DNA from 3 places in the Streptomyces sp. NPDC001135 genome. Region 3 is predicted to be linked to each of the others. Evidence: riboswitches for the same ligand, from Rfam matches in the RefSeq annotation. Region 3 holds a riboswitch; each other region holds the start of a gene.

Region 1 (4,202 bases), on a different contig from region 3:
GTCCAGCGCGCCGATGATCTCCTCGACCGGTACCTCGGGCTTGTCGAAGTGGGTGTAGTAGAGGTCGATGTAGTCGGTGTCCAGGCGGCGCAGGGAGGCGTCGGCGGCGGCCTTGATGTTGGTCGCGGACAGACCCTGGTACTCGGGGTGCTGGCTGACCTTGGTGGCGATGACGACGCTGTCGCGGTTGCCGCGGGCCTTGACCCACTTGCCGATGATCGTCTCGGACTCACCGCCCTTGTTGCCCTCGATCCAGGCGGAGTAGGCGTCGGCGGTGTCGATGAAGTTGCCGCCGGCGGCCGTGTAGGCGTCGAGGACGGCGAAGGAGGTCTCCTCGTCGGCGGTCCAGCCGAAGACGTTGCCGCCCAGGGAGAGCGGGAAGACCTCGAGGTCGGAGGAACCGAGTGGGCGCAGAGAAGTCATGCTTCACATCAACACCGGCGGTGGATGATCGCATTCCACCGCCGGCGCCGACTTCCCACGGTTCACATGGCTGACACGCTCAGGGGTTGAGGCCCTTGTCCCGCAGCCACGGCGCCGGGTCGATGCCGGTGGCCTGGCCGCCCGGGTGGACCTCCAGGTGCAGGTGCGGGCCGGTGACGTTGCCGGTGGCGCCGATGCGGCCGATGACCTCGCCGGTGGACACCTTCTGGCCGACGGAGACGTTGATCGAGGACTGGTGGCAGAACCACAGCTCGGTGCCGTCGTCCAGGGTGAGGACGGTGCGGTAGCCGTAGGCGCCGGCCCAGCCGGCCTGGGTGATCGTGCCGCCGTGGACGGCCTTGATCAGGGTGCCGGTGGGGGCGGCGAAGTCGAGGCCGGTGTGGTAGCCGGAGGACCACATGGCGCCGGGCTGGCCGAAGGTGCCGGTGATCGTGTACGAGACGACGGGCAGCTGGTACTGCTTGGCCAGCTCGGCCAGCCTCTTGGCCTCGGCCGCCTTCTTGGCGTCGGCCTCGGCCTTCTGCTTGGCGGCGGCGGCCTTGGCGGCGGCGTCCTGCTCCGCCTTGGCCGCGGTGTCGGCGGTCTGCTTCTCGGCGGCGGCGAGCGCGGCGGCGGTGGCCCTGCTGTCGGCCTTGCTCCGCTGCTGCTCGGCCTGGGCCATGATCCGGTTGCGCAGGGTCTCGCCCGCGTCGGAGTCCTTGCTGTCGGCCGAGGTCACGCCGGCGTTGCTGAGCGTGCTGCCGTCCGTCCGGGGCGCGTCGGAGGCGTCGTCGCCGAAGAGGTGACCGACGGAGTCCAGGTCCGGCAGGGATATGGAGACCGGCGGCTTACCGGTGTTGGCGCTGGCCATGCCGCCCGCACCGACGGCGGCCATCACGCCGACGCCGAGGACGGTGGAGCTGCGCGCGAAGCCGCCGCGCTGCTTGGCGACACGGTGCCGGCCGCGGACGGGGGCGAGGGAGTCCTCGGTGGGGTTCCACTCCTCCCAGGGGCCCTCTTCGGTGCGGTAGGCGCCGTAGCCGAAGGTCTCGGGCTCGGCCTCCGCGGGCATGAACGGGGCTTCTGGGGTAGGCCGGTTGGACGCCACGCGGGCGTACTCCTTTCCTTCCTCCGCCTACCGGGTTAGCTGACGGGTTCGGAGCAGGAAGGTCTCCTACGCGCGTATACCGGTCACGGCATCCGCGTGATTCACCCCAAGGTGGTGGTTCCCCGGTTCCCTCGCGGGATTCGGCGCGTGCGCACGGAGCCGTCTCTTGTGACGGCTGGGACGACCGCGCTGCGTTATCGAACGTTAATAGACCTGCTGGTCACTTTCCAAGCCATCCGCCTTGATCATTAACCTTTTCCGGCCCGGACGTACCGGTCAGGAGTCCTGCAAAACGGGCGAGTTGACCGGCGTTCAGGAGTCTCGGCGTTTTTGATGGTGACTCAGATGTTATGCGGAGGGCGGTCGTCCGGTCACTGTCCGTACAGAGGATCACCGGGGCCGGGGCGGCCCGCGGGAAAGCGGTGTGCGAGCCGCCCCGCGGATGGGGTACTCTGGAGTCACAACGACGCGGGGTGGAGCAGCTCGGTAGCTCGCTGGGCTCATAACCCAGAGGTCGCAGGTTCAAATCCTGTCCCCGCTACTGAAGGCCCGGGGCCGGAATCCAGTGGATTCCGGCCCCGGGTGTTTTTCAGTGCCCCAGCAGATGCCCGTTCGGTGCCTTGGCCAGTCCCTCCAGCTCCGGCAGTACGACCACCTGCGCACCCCCGGTGACCAGGAGCCCCGTCCCGTCGGCCGCGGAGACGAACGTGTCCGGCTCCCGCCAAGCCGTGACCACCCTCCGCACCCCCGACCGAAGGATCAGCTCGGCACACGGCGCCGGCCGTGAGGCACGCCGGGCGCAGGGCTCCAGGCTGGAGTACACCGTGGCGGCGGCCAGCCGCGGATCCGCCGGATCGGTCTTCGCCAGCGCCGCCTCCTCCGCGTGGACCACGGGGTCGCCGCCCTCCCGGGAATGCCCCCGGGCCAGCTCCGTACCGTCGGCGGCGACCACCACCGCGCCGACGCTGAACGCCGTCTCCGAGGGCGGGCACAACGCGGCCAGCTCGCAGGCGGTGCGCAGCCAGTGCCGGTCGGCGGCGGTGGGGACCGGGCCGGTGCCGGGGGCCGTGGGCTCGTAGCGCATGAGGACGACGTCCTCGATGCGGCGGGTCTCGGTCAGGCGCAGCCGGCCGGCCTGGTAGGCACCCGGCCCGAACAGGCGGGGGGCGGCCGGGTCGCCGACGAACAGCGGGGCGAGGACCAGCTGGAGCTCGTCGGCCAGGCCCAGCCGGAGCAGCTGGGTGTGGACCGTGCCGCCGCCCTCGACCATCAGCCGCCGTACGCCGCGCACGTCGTGCAGATGACCCAGCAGGGCGCGCCAGTCGAGGTCGGGGCCGAGCGGGACGATGTCGGCGGTGCCGCCGAGGAGGCGTGCGGCTCGCTCGGCGCCCTTGTCGGTCGTGTAGACGAGCTTGTCGCCGCCGGTGTGCCAGAAATGGGCGCCGGGGTCGAGGTCGCCGGTGGCGGTGACGGTCACCTTCAGCGGGTACTGCGGCCTGCCCTCGGCCACGCGGGCCGCGCGGCGCTCGGCGGAGTTGACCAGCAGCCGTGGGTTGTCGGCGCGGATCGTGCCGGCGCCGACCAGGATCGCGTCGACGGAGGCCCGGACCGCGTCCACCCGGTCGAAGTCGGCCGGACTGGACAGCAGGAGCCGTTCGGGGCCGGTGTCGTCCAGGTAGCCGTCGAGGGAGACGGCGGCGGACAGCAGCACATAGGGGTACGACATCGGCGCGCTCTCCCTGAAGTCACTCTTGGTTCAAGTTTGAAACAAACCTACACTGGCGGCATGACGACCCGCTGGCTCACTGCCGAGGAGCAGCGCGCCTGGCGCGCCTACCTGTCCGCCGCCCGGCTGCTGGACGACGCGATCGACCGGAACCTCCAGCAGACGGCCCGCATGCCCCATCTGTTCTACTCCGTGCTGGCCAACCTCTCCGAGGCGCCCGAGCGGCGGCTGCGCATGACCGACCTCGCGGAGACGCTGAAGATCACGCGCAGTCGGCTGACCTATGCGGTGACCCGTCTGGAGCGGGACGGGCTGGTGCGCCGTGAGGACTGCCGCTGGGACAAGCGCAGCAGCATCGCCGTGCTGACGGACGAGGGACTGGCCGTGCTGGAGCGTACGGCGCCCGGGCACGTCGAGACCGTACGCGCCACCCTGTTCGACCGGCTCACCCCGGAACAGGTGGGGCAACTGGAGGAGATCTGCACCGGGATCGCCCGCGGGCTGCAGGGCGACGATGCCGCACCCGGCGCGGAGGACGTGCCCTGGCGGCGCCGGTCGTCCTGCTCCTCGTCGGCCCCGCCCGCACCCCCCGAGTCCCACCAGGCACCCGAAAACTAATTGCTTCAAGTTTTAATCATGCGGTAGGGTCCCCGCACGATCACTGCTTCAAATCTGAAGCACCTTCCCCGGAGGGACCCGCATGCCCGACACCACCGCCGCCACGCCGCGCGCCCGCGTCCGGGTACCGCTGCGCTTCGACGACGGCTACAGCGTCGACGCCGAACTCGTCACCTTCCACGGCCTGGCCGACGGCCAGGAGCATGTCGCCGTCGTGCTCGGCGACCCCGGCCCGGTTCCGCTGGTGCGCCTGCACTCCGAGTGCCTGACCGGCGACGTCTTCGGCTCGGCCCGCTGCGACTGCGGACCCCAGCTGCGCGAGGCGGT
Region 2 (4,202 bases), on a different contig from region 3:
CGTGGACGACGGCTGGTTCGGCGCCCGCACCAGCGACCGCGCCGGCCTGGGCGACTGGACCCCCAACCCCGACCGCTTCCCGCACGGCCTGAAGCCGCTGGCCGACCAGGTGCACGCCCTCGGCATGCGGTTCGGCATCTGGGTCGAGCCCGAGATGGTCAACCCGGACAGCGACCTGTACCGCGCGCATCCCGACTGGGTGCAGTACCAGCCGGGACGGAAGCGGACGGAACTGCGCAACCAGCTCGTCCTCAACCTCGCCCGCGAGGACGTCCAGGAGTACCTGTGGGAGCAGCTGAACACCCTGCTCGCCGGCGCCCCCATCGACTATGTCAAGTGGGACTTCAACCGCTGCTTCACCGATGCCGGCTGGCCCGGTGAGCCGTACCCGCAGCGCCTGTGGGTGGACCACGTCCGCGCCCTGTACGCCCTGCTGGACCGGCTGCGCGCGGCCCATCCCTCCGTCGCCTTCGAGTCCTGCTCGGGCGGTGGCGGCCGCATCGACCTCGGCGTCGTGAGCCGCACCGACCAGGTGTGGACCTCCGACAACACCGACCCGCTGGACCGGCTCGCCATCCAGTACGGCTTCAGTCAGATCCACCCCGCGCGGATCATGGCCGCCTGGGTGACCGACAGTCCGAACACCCAGCTCAATGGCCGGGTCAGCTCCCTGCGGTTCCGTTTCGTCAGCGCCATGGCGGGCGTTCTCGGGGTCGGCGGCGATCTCACGGAATGGACCGATCAGGAGCTGGCCGAGGCCCGGTGGTGGGTCGGGCTCTACAAGGAGATCCGCCCGGTCGTCCAGCGGGGCGACCTGTACCGGCTGCGACCGCCGGCCGGTGGTCCCAGTGCCGTCCAGTACGTCCTGGGCGAGGAGACGGTGGTCCTCGCCTGGCTCCCGGCGCAGAGCCACGGCGAGCCCGTGCCGCCGCTGCGCCTGCGCGGACTCGACCCGGCGGCGTCGTACGAATGCCGTGAGACGGGTGAAGTCCACCGCGGGGCCGTCCTGCTGCACCACGGGCTGCGCACCGGACTCAAGGGTGACCTGGATGCAACGGTTCTCCGGCTGCGCCGTATCTGAACCTTCTGCCCGAATTGGCGCCTTCATTCCAACTCGCCGGGGAATAAGGGCTCGTGGCCGGGTGTGCGTGAGGAGCGTCATATTCGTGACCGTGCGTCGCACGTCATGTTCACGTAATTCCCATGGTGAAAAGGGAAAGGGAAAGGGTGGAGCGGACGGAATTCACGGAGTGTGACCGAGATGTCCCGTGAGCGATCTTCGTCACGTCGAACGGCGGGAACGGGATGCTTGTTTCCCCGCGTCCCACTCGCTTACGTTCGCCACCGATCCGGACGGAACGCCGCATCCTGCCGCCGCCCGGAGTCCCACACACTTGACCCGTGTTCGGCAGGAGCGGGGGACCCACCAGGTACGACTGCCTGTCCGGTCTCCGCGACAGGCTCGGGGTGAAGCCGTGCGCGCACGGCCGGGCAGCTCCAGCCCGAACCCGACAGCTCACCTCGCAGGCGCCGGAGAGGAATGCGCCATGCCCGGTAAGGGCAAGCACCGACGCCCCAAGCCCCCGCGTCTTTCCCGCTCGATCGCCCTTGCCGGAACCGGCGGCGCCGCCCTGGCCCTCCCGCTCGTCGGCACCACCGGGGCGCATGCCGCCACCGTCCCGCAGTCCGTTTCCGCCCGGGCCGCGCAGTCCCTCGAGGCCCCGGTGGACAAGGCCGCCGCGCAGCCGAGTCCGGAATGGCGCACCTACAGGGTGAAGTCCGGCGACTGCCTGTCAACGATCGCCGACGAGCAGCACGTCGCGGGCGGCTGGCACCGCCTCTACGCCGCCAACCGGCAGGCCGTCGGCGACGACCCGGCGCTGATCCACCCCGGCCTGAAGCTCGCGCTCGGCCGGCGGTCCGCACCGGCTCGCACCGAGCCCGCGCCCGCGAGCCGGCCGTCCGCCGACTCGTCCCGCTCCACGTCCCAGGCGGCCCCGGCGCCGAGGACCTCCGGCGCCGCCGCGACGGCGACCACCTCCACCGGCTTCACCCTCCCGGTCGCCGGCGCCACCATCGGCACCGGCTACCACGTGGCCGGCAGCATGTGGTCCAGCGGCTACCACACGGGCGTCGACTTCGTCGTACCGACCGGCACCCCCGTCAAGGCCGTCGCCGCGGGCACGGTCGTCTCCGCCGGCTGGGGCGGCGCGTACGGCAACCAGGTCGTCCTCAGGCTCGACGACGGTCACTACGCGCAGTACGGCCACCTCTCCCGGCTCTCCGTCTCGGCCGGGCAGACCGTGACCGAGGGCCAGCAGGTCGGCCTGTCGGGCGCCACCGGCAACGTCACCGGCCCGCACCTGCACTTCGAGATCCGTACGACCCCCGACTACGGTTCCGACATCGACCCGGTCGGCTACCTCCGCGGGCACGGCGTCGCCGTCGTCTGACACCCCGCCACAACCGCCTGCCTGGCACACGGCCGAAGGCCGGACCCACGATCCCCGGGTCCGGCCTTCGGTGTGTCCGCCTTATTCCGGGTACGCAAACGAATTAAGGGTGTCTTATCTCACCGTTCGTCAACCCCTGCCTACGGTCGCGTAGGTCACATCCGAAGGTGAATCATGGTCCGACGTGGCAGACGATTCGAAGAATGACAACAGATCAGTGATCGGGTCGTACGTGGCGGTGGGGGACAGCTTCACCGAGGGCGTCGGCGACCCCGGGCCCGACGGGGCGTTCGTGGGCTGGGCCGACCGGTTCGCGGTACTGCTCGCCGACCGGCGGCCCGAGGGGGACTTCGAGTACACCAATCTCGCGGTGCGCGGGAAGCTGCTCGACCAGATCGTGCAGGACCAGCTCCCGCAGGCCGTCGAACTCGCCCCGGACCTGGTCTCCTTCTGCGCGGGCGGCAACGACATCATCCGCCCCGGCACCGACCCGGACGAGGTGGCCGAGCGCTTCGAGCGGGCCGTCGCCCGGCTGACCGAGGCGGCCGGCACGGTGATGGTGACGACCGGCTTCGACACCCGTGGCGTCCCCTTGCTCAAGCATCTGCGCGGCAAGATCGCCACGTACAACGGGCACGTCCGCGCCATCGCCGACCGGTACGGCTGCCCGGTGCTCGACCTGTGGTCCCTGAAGTCCGTGCAGGACCGCAGGGCCTGGGACAGCGACCGGCTCCATCTCTCGCCCGAGGGGCACACGCGCGTGGCGCTGCGCGCCGGCCAGGCCCTCGGCCTCGACATCCCGGCCGACCCGGAGCAGCCGTGGCCGCCGCAGCCGCCCCGGGGCACGCTGGACATCCGCCGCGACGACGTCCACTGGGCCCGCGAGTACCTGGTCCCGTGGATCGGCCGCCGCCTGCGCGGCGAGTCCTCCGGCGACCACGTCACCGCGAAGGGCGCCCTGTCCCCCGACGACATCAAGCTGCGCATCACCTCGGTGGCCTGACCGACACCCGCGTGCCCCGCACACCCGTGGTGCGGGGCACGGTCGCGTCCGGCGGTGCGCGGCGGCGCCGGGCCGTACGGGTCGGGTCCGCCCTGCCGGAAACCCGCGGGGCCCGGCTGTGCCGGGGACGGGCGGGGCCGGCGGTGGCGGCCCGTGTCCCGCGGGCAGGGTGCCGCCCGGCGCTGAGGTCAGCGTTCGTTCAGGGTCTTCCGGTCCAGGCCCAGTTCCCGGGCCAGCGCGTCGTCGGCCCACTCCTGCGCGCGTGTCCGCGGCACCGCTCCCGGGTACGAGGTCAGCTGCACGGCCAGCCCGTCCAGCAGCGCGGTCAGCCGCAGTGCGGCACCGGCGGGGTCGGCGCAGGTGAACTCGCCGGCCGCCACGCCCTCGGCGACGACGTCGGCGATCGCCGCCTTCCACTGCTTGTCGAGGTCCCGGGTGACCTCCCGCAGGGCCGGCTCGCGCAGGGCCGCCGCCCATCCCTCGATCCACAGCCGCCAGCCCTTGGCCTGTCCGGTCGGCGCGTACCAGCGCACCGCGGCCCGCAGCCGGCGCAGCGCGGACGTCCGCCGCCCCAGCAGCTTGCGCAGATGCGCGAGGTCGTCCTCCGCCGCGTACGCGAACGCGGCCGCGACCAGCTTCTCCTTCGTCGAGAAGTGGTACAGCACCAGCGCGTTGCTCACCCCGAGCGTCGCGGCCACGTCGGCGATCCTGACCGCCGCCACGCCACGCGCCTCGATCTGCCCGAT
Region 3 (4,202 bases):
CGCGGAACGTCCGGGTCAGCCGGCGCGGTGCACCACCGCGTCGCACAGCTCCATCAGCGCCGCCTTGGCGTCGCACTCCCGCAGCGGCGCCAGCGCGGCGCGGGCCTCCTCCGCGTACCGGACGGTGTCCCGGCGGGCCTGCTCCAGCGCGGGGTGGGCGCGCAGCCCGGCCAGCGCCTCGGCGAGCCGGGCGTCGTCGCTGAGGTCGGAGTCCAGCAGCCGGCACAGTGCGATGTCCTCGGGCAGCCCCAGCCGGGCCGCCCGCTCGCGCAGCCGCAGCACGGGGAGCGTCGGAATGCCCTCGCGCAGGTCGGTGCCGGGGGTCTTGCCGGACTCGTGCGAGTCGGAGGCGATGTCCAGGACGTCGTCGGCGAGCTGGAAGGCGACGCCGAGCCGCTCGCCGTACTGGGTGAGCACGTCGACGACCGTCTCGTCGGCGCCGGACATCATCGCGCCGAACCGGCACGACACCGCCACCAGCGAGCCCGTCTTGCCGCCGAGCACGTCCAGGTAGTGCTCGACCGGGTCGCGGCCGTCCGCGGGACCGGCGGTCTCCAGGATCTGGCCCGTGACCAGCCGCTCGAACGCGAGGGCCTGCACCCGGACGGCCTCGGGGCCGAGGTCGGCGAGGATCTGGGAGGCCCGGGCGAAGAGGAAGTCGCCGGTGAGGACCGCGACCGAGTTGCCCCAGCGGGTGTTGGCGCTGTCCACGCCACGCCGTACGGCCGCCTCGTCCATGACGTCGTCGTGGTACAGCGTGGCCAGATGGGTCAGCTCCACGACCACGGCCGACGGCACGACACCGGGCGCGTAGGGGTCGCCGAACTGGGCCGCGAGCATCACGAGCAACGGCCGGAACCGCTTCCCGCCGGCCCGTACGAGGTGCTGCGCGGCCTCCGTGATGAACGGGACCTCGCTCTTGGTGGCCTCGAGCAAGCCTTCCTCGACAGCCGTCAATCCGGCCTGGACATCGGCTTCCAGAGCCTGGTCCCGCACGCTCAGCCCGAACGGCCCGACGACGGTCACGTGGGGTCTCCTGTCTGCTGGTGTCTGCTGGCGATCACACGGTTTGTCGATAGGTCGCTGCCATCACTCGAGTCAGCGTATCCGGTCCTCTTTCGATCACCGATAGCGCCCACCGGTCCAGCCTGGGAGGTATCAGGTCATGACCGGGATATTTTTGATCAAGTAATAGGAACGTATATTTATCGACTTAATAGGACTCTGTCCGTTTTGTCGCAAGCCGAGAGGCGAGCGGGGCAGCACCTCCACCCCCTCCCCCAGAACAACGACGGGCGCCGAGCCGCGGGTTCCACCATCCAGTCGATCCACCTGAATCCCCCATGTCCGACTTAGAGTATTTTGCTATTTCGTGAGTTGGGTCACGGGCACCCATCGGCACCCCACCCCCACCACTCCCCCCTTCTCGCCTTGCCCCGCTGGCGAGTTGAGGGTTGACAGGCGCAAAGGATCAAGCACCTCATAGGGCGCAGATCAAGGTCAAACAGGACGTTGTGTGAATCCGGTACTTGTTCCCGACATGTGCTCTCGCATACGTTCCGGGCCGTCGGGCGGACGCCGAATCCTGCCACCGCCCGCATAACCATCCACGGACTCATTCGCAGGCAGGAGCGGGGGACCCAGGTAAGTCGCCGGACCGGACGGCACACGTCGCACCGGAACGGCTAGGGGTGAAGCCGTGCCTTCCCGGGCACGGCCGGGCACCTCCCCGCCCGAACCCGACAGCTCACCTCGCAGGCGTCGGAGAGGAACTTCCCCATGCCTGCTGCCGCTCAGCCCCGCCGTACCCGGAACAACCGCCTCGTCCGCGCCCTCGCCGCCGTCGGCACCGGTGCCGCCGTCCTCGCCCTGCCGCTCATCGGGGCGACCAGCGCCTCCGCCGCGACCCCGAGCGCCACCACGGTCTCCACCACCCCCGCCGGTTACCCGAACACCCTCGACGGCTGGATCCGCGAGTCCCTCGCGATCATGGGCCAGAAGGGCATCCCGGGCACCTACAACGGCATCTACCGCAACGTCATGCGGGAGTCCTCCGGCAACCCGGCCGCCATCAACCTCTGGGACTCCAACGCCGCCAAGGGCATCCCGTCCAAGGGCCTGCTCCAGGTCATCGACCCGACGTTCAACGCGTACCACGTGGCCGGAACCTCCTACAACATCTACGACCCGGTCGCGAACATCACCGCCGCCTGCAACTACGCGGCCGCGCGCTACGGGTCGATCGACAACGTCTTCGGCGCGTACTGACAGCTCCGCGGACCGGCAGCGCAGACACCGGCCCGCCCGGCACGCGCCCCCCACCTGACGGAAGGGGCGTGCCGGGCGGCCGCCGTGCGTCCTGCGGGACCGCACCGGACGGCCACCTGCTGACGGACCGGTCAGCGGGTCGGTGCGGGTCAGCCGGTCAGCCGGTCAGCCGGTCGGAAACAGTCTTTCGAGGACGACGGCGATGCCGTCGTCCTCGTTCGACAGGGTGATCTCGTCGGCCACCGCCTTGAGTTCGGGGTGTGCGTTGGCCATGGCGACCCCGTGTCCGGCCCAGTCGAACATCGGGATGTCGTTGGGCATGTCACCGAAGGCCAGGGCCTCCTCCGGGGCGACCCCGAGCCGCTCGGCGGCCAGCGCGAGGCCGGTCGCCTTGGTCACCCCGGACGGCTGCAGCTCCACGGTCCCCGGCCCCGACATGGTGACCGTGGCCAGCGAGCCCACCACCGAGCGCGCGACCGCCGCCAACGCGTCGTCGGACAGTTCGGCATGGCGCAACAGCACCTTGCTGATGGGCTCGCACCACAGGTCGTCGCGCCGGCCGACCCGCACCGCGGGCAGGGTCGGGTGCGGCATCAGATAGCCCGGCTCGATGAGCGTGAGCCCGTCGACGCCGTCCTGGTCGACGGCCGCGTAGACCTGCCCCACCTCGGCCTCGATCTTGCCGAGCGCGGTCTCGGCCAGCTCCCGGTCCAGCCGGACCGACCACAGCAGACGGCCGGACGCGGCGTCGTAGACCTGCGCGCCCTGCCCGCACACCGCGAGCCCCGTGCAGCCGAGACGTTCGAGCAGCGGCCGTACCCGCGGGGCCGGGCGACCCGTCACCACCAGGTGACGCACACCGGCCCGCGCCACCCGCGCGAGCGCGGTGAGCGACCGGTCGGAGACCGTGTCGTCGCCGCGCAGCAGCGTTCCGTCCAGGTCGGTGGCGATCAGTGCGTACGCGGGGGAGGCGGCCATGATCAGAGAATACGGATACCTCGCCCCGCCGACTCATCTTGTCGTCCTGCGTACTTACGTACTGGTCAGTCCCAAGTGGTGCCCGCCGGCTCCCTGATGGCGGTGGTGACGCGGTGGAACATGCCGGTGAGGGTGATGGTGAGGATCAGCGCGGACAGCACCGCCGGCCGCAGCGCGGCGCGCTCGGCGTCACTGAGGAAGGGCGCCCCGAGCCCGCCGGCGACGGCGGCGGACCGCTCCTCGCGCGCGCCTGCCGTGCCGGAGTGTTCCGATGTCCTTCCCGCGCATCGGTGGTGGGCACGCTCGCTCCGACCGCTGACGGAGCGGGGGCGCACGATGTGACGGACCCGGGCCGGTTCCCGGAGGGTTCAGCCGTGGGCCGCCGCCAGGTGTGCCGTCAGGCGCGGAGAGGCGAACTCCGTACCGCAGACGAAGCGCATCACCGGGCCGTACGACGACGCCGCCGGCAGGCCCGTGAAATACAGCCCGGGGACGGAGGAGACGTAGCCGGGGCCGAGTTTGGGTGTGCCGCGGCTGACGGCGAGCCGGGTGCGCAGTCCGTGGCCGAGGAAGTCCATCGCCGCGATGTCGACGCGGTAGCCGGTGGCGGCGATGACGTGGTCGGCGGTGAGCCGCTCGGTGCGTCCACCGTGGGTGCGGACGGTGAGGACGGGGCTGCCGTCCGGTGCCTCGGCGCCCACCACCCGCTCCACGTCCTGGACCAGCACGGCGCTCTGGAAGCGCTCGCGCAGCCACCAGGCGCCGAGCGGTCCGAGGACCCGCCGGACCAGGAAGTGGCGGGTGGCCTCGGGCAGGTAGCGGTAGGGGTGGGGGTAGTAGCTGAGCGCCCACAGCGACCAGGCCCGCCCGAAGGGGGACTCGGGGCGCAGCTTCGGCTGGTCCCAGGGCGGGGCGCCGAAGGCGACCCGGCCGCGGCCCCGCGCGACGACACGCAC

The links. A riboswitch is a leader RNA that binds a small molecule or an ion and turns the genes downstream of it on or off. The one in region 3 is predicted to bind cyclic di-AMP.
Region 1: linked by a shared signal. The riboswitch ahead of ACWC94_RS05310 (M23 family metallopeptidase) and the one ahead of ACWC94_RS20475 (transglycosylase SLT domain-containing protein) in region 3 are both predicted to bind cyclic di-AMP.
Region 2: linked by a shared signal. The riboswitch ahead of ACWC94_RS08980 (M23 family metallopeptidase) and the one ahead of ACWC94_RS20475 (transglycosylase SLT domain-containing protein) in region 3 are both predicted to bind cyclic di-AMP.

The regions. Positions count from the first base shown of each region.
Region 1 is NZ_JBSFKD010000003.1:21,750-25,951, forward strand. It holds gene ACWC94_RS05305 (aldo/keto reductase) at 1-423, opposite strand, end outside; gene ACWC94_RS05310 (M23 family metallopeptidase) at 503-1,531, opposite strand; cyclic di-AMP (ydaO/yuaA leader) riboswitch at 1,541-1,687, opposite strand; tRNA gene ACWC94_RS05315 (tRNA-Met) at 1,999-2,072, shown strand; gene ACWC94_RS05320 (dihydrofolate reductase family protein) at 2,121-3,257, opposite strand; gene ACWC94_RS05325 (MarR family winged helix-turn-helix transcriptional regulator) at 3,318-3,875, shown strand; gene ACWC94_RS05330 (GTP cyclohydrolase II) at 3,958-4,202, shown strand, end outside.
Region 2 is NZ_JBSFKD010000005.1:87,535-91,736, reverse strand. It holds gene ACWC94_RS08985 (alpha-galactosidase) at 1-1,081, shown strand, start outside; cyclic di-AMP (ydaO/yuaA leader) riboswitch at 1,382-1,543, shown strand; gene ACWC94_RS08980 (M23 family metallopeptidase) at 1,548-2,453, shown strand; gene ACWC94_RS08975 (SGNH/GDSL hydrolase family protein) at 2,671-3,456, shown strand; gene ACWC94_RS08970 (TetR/AcrR family transcriptional regulator) at 3,645-4,202, opposite strand, start outside.
Region 3 is NZ_JBSFKD010000016.1:34,877-39,078, forward strand. It holds gene ACWC94_RS20470 (polyprenyl synthetase family protein) at 16-1,026, opposite strand; cyclic di-AMP (ydaO/yuaA leader) riboswitch at 1,599-1,776, shown strand; gene ACWC94_RS20475 (transglycosylase SLT domain-containing protein) at 1,780-2,268, shown strand; gene ACWC94_RS20480 (HAD family hydrolase) at 2,434-3,246, opposite strand; gene ACWC94_RS20485 (hypothetical protein) at 3,312-3,581, opposite strand; gene ACWC94_RS20490 (FAD-dependent oxidoreductase) at 3,615-4,202, opposite strand, start outside.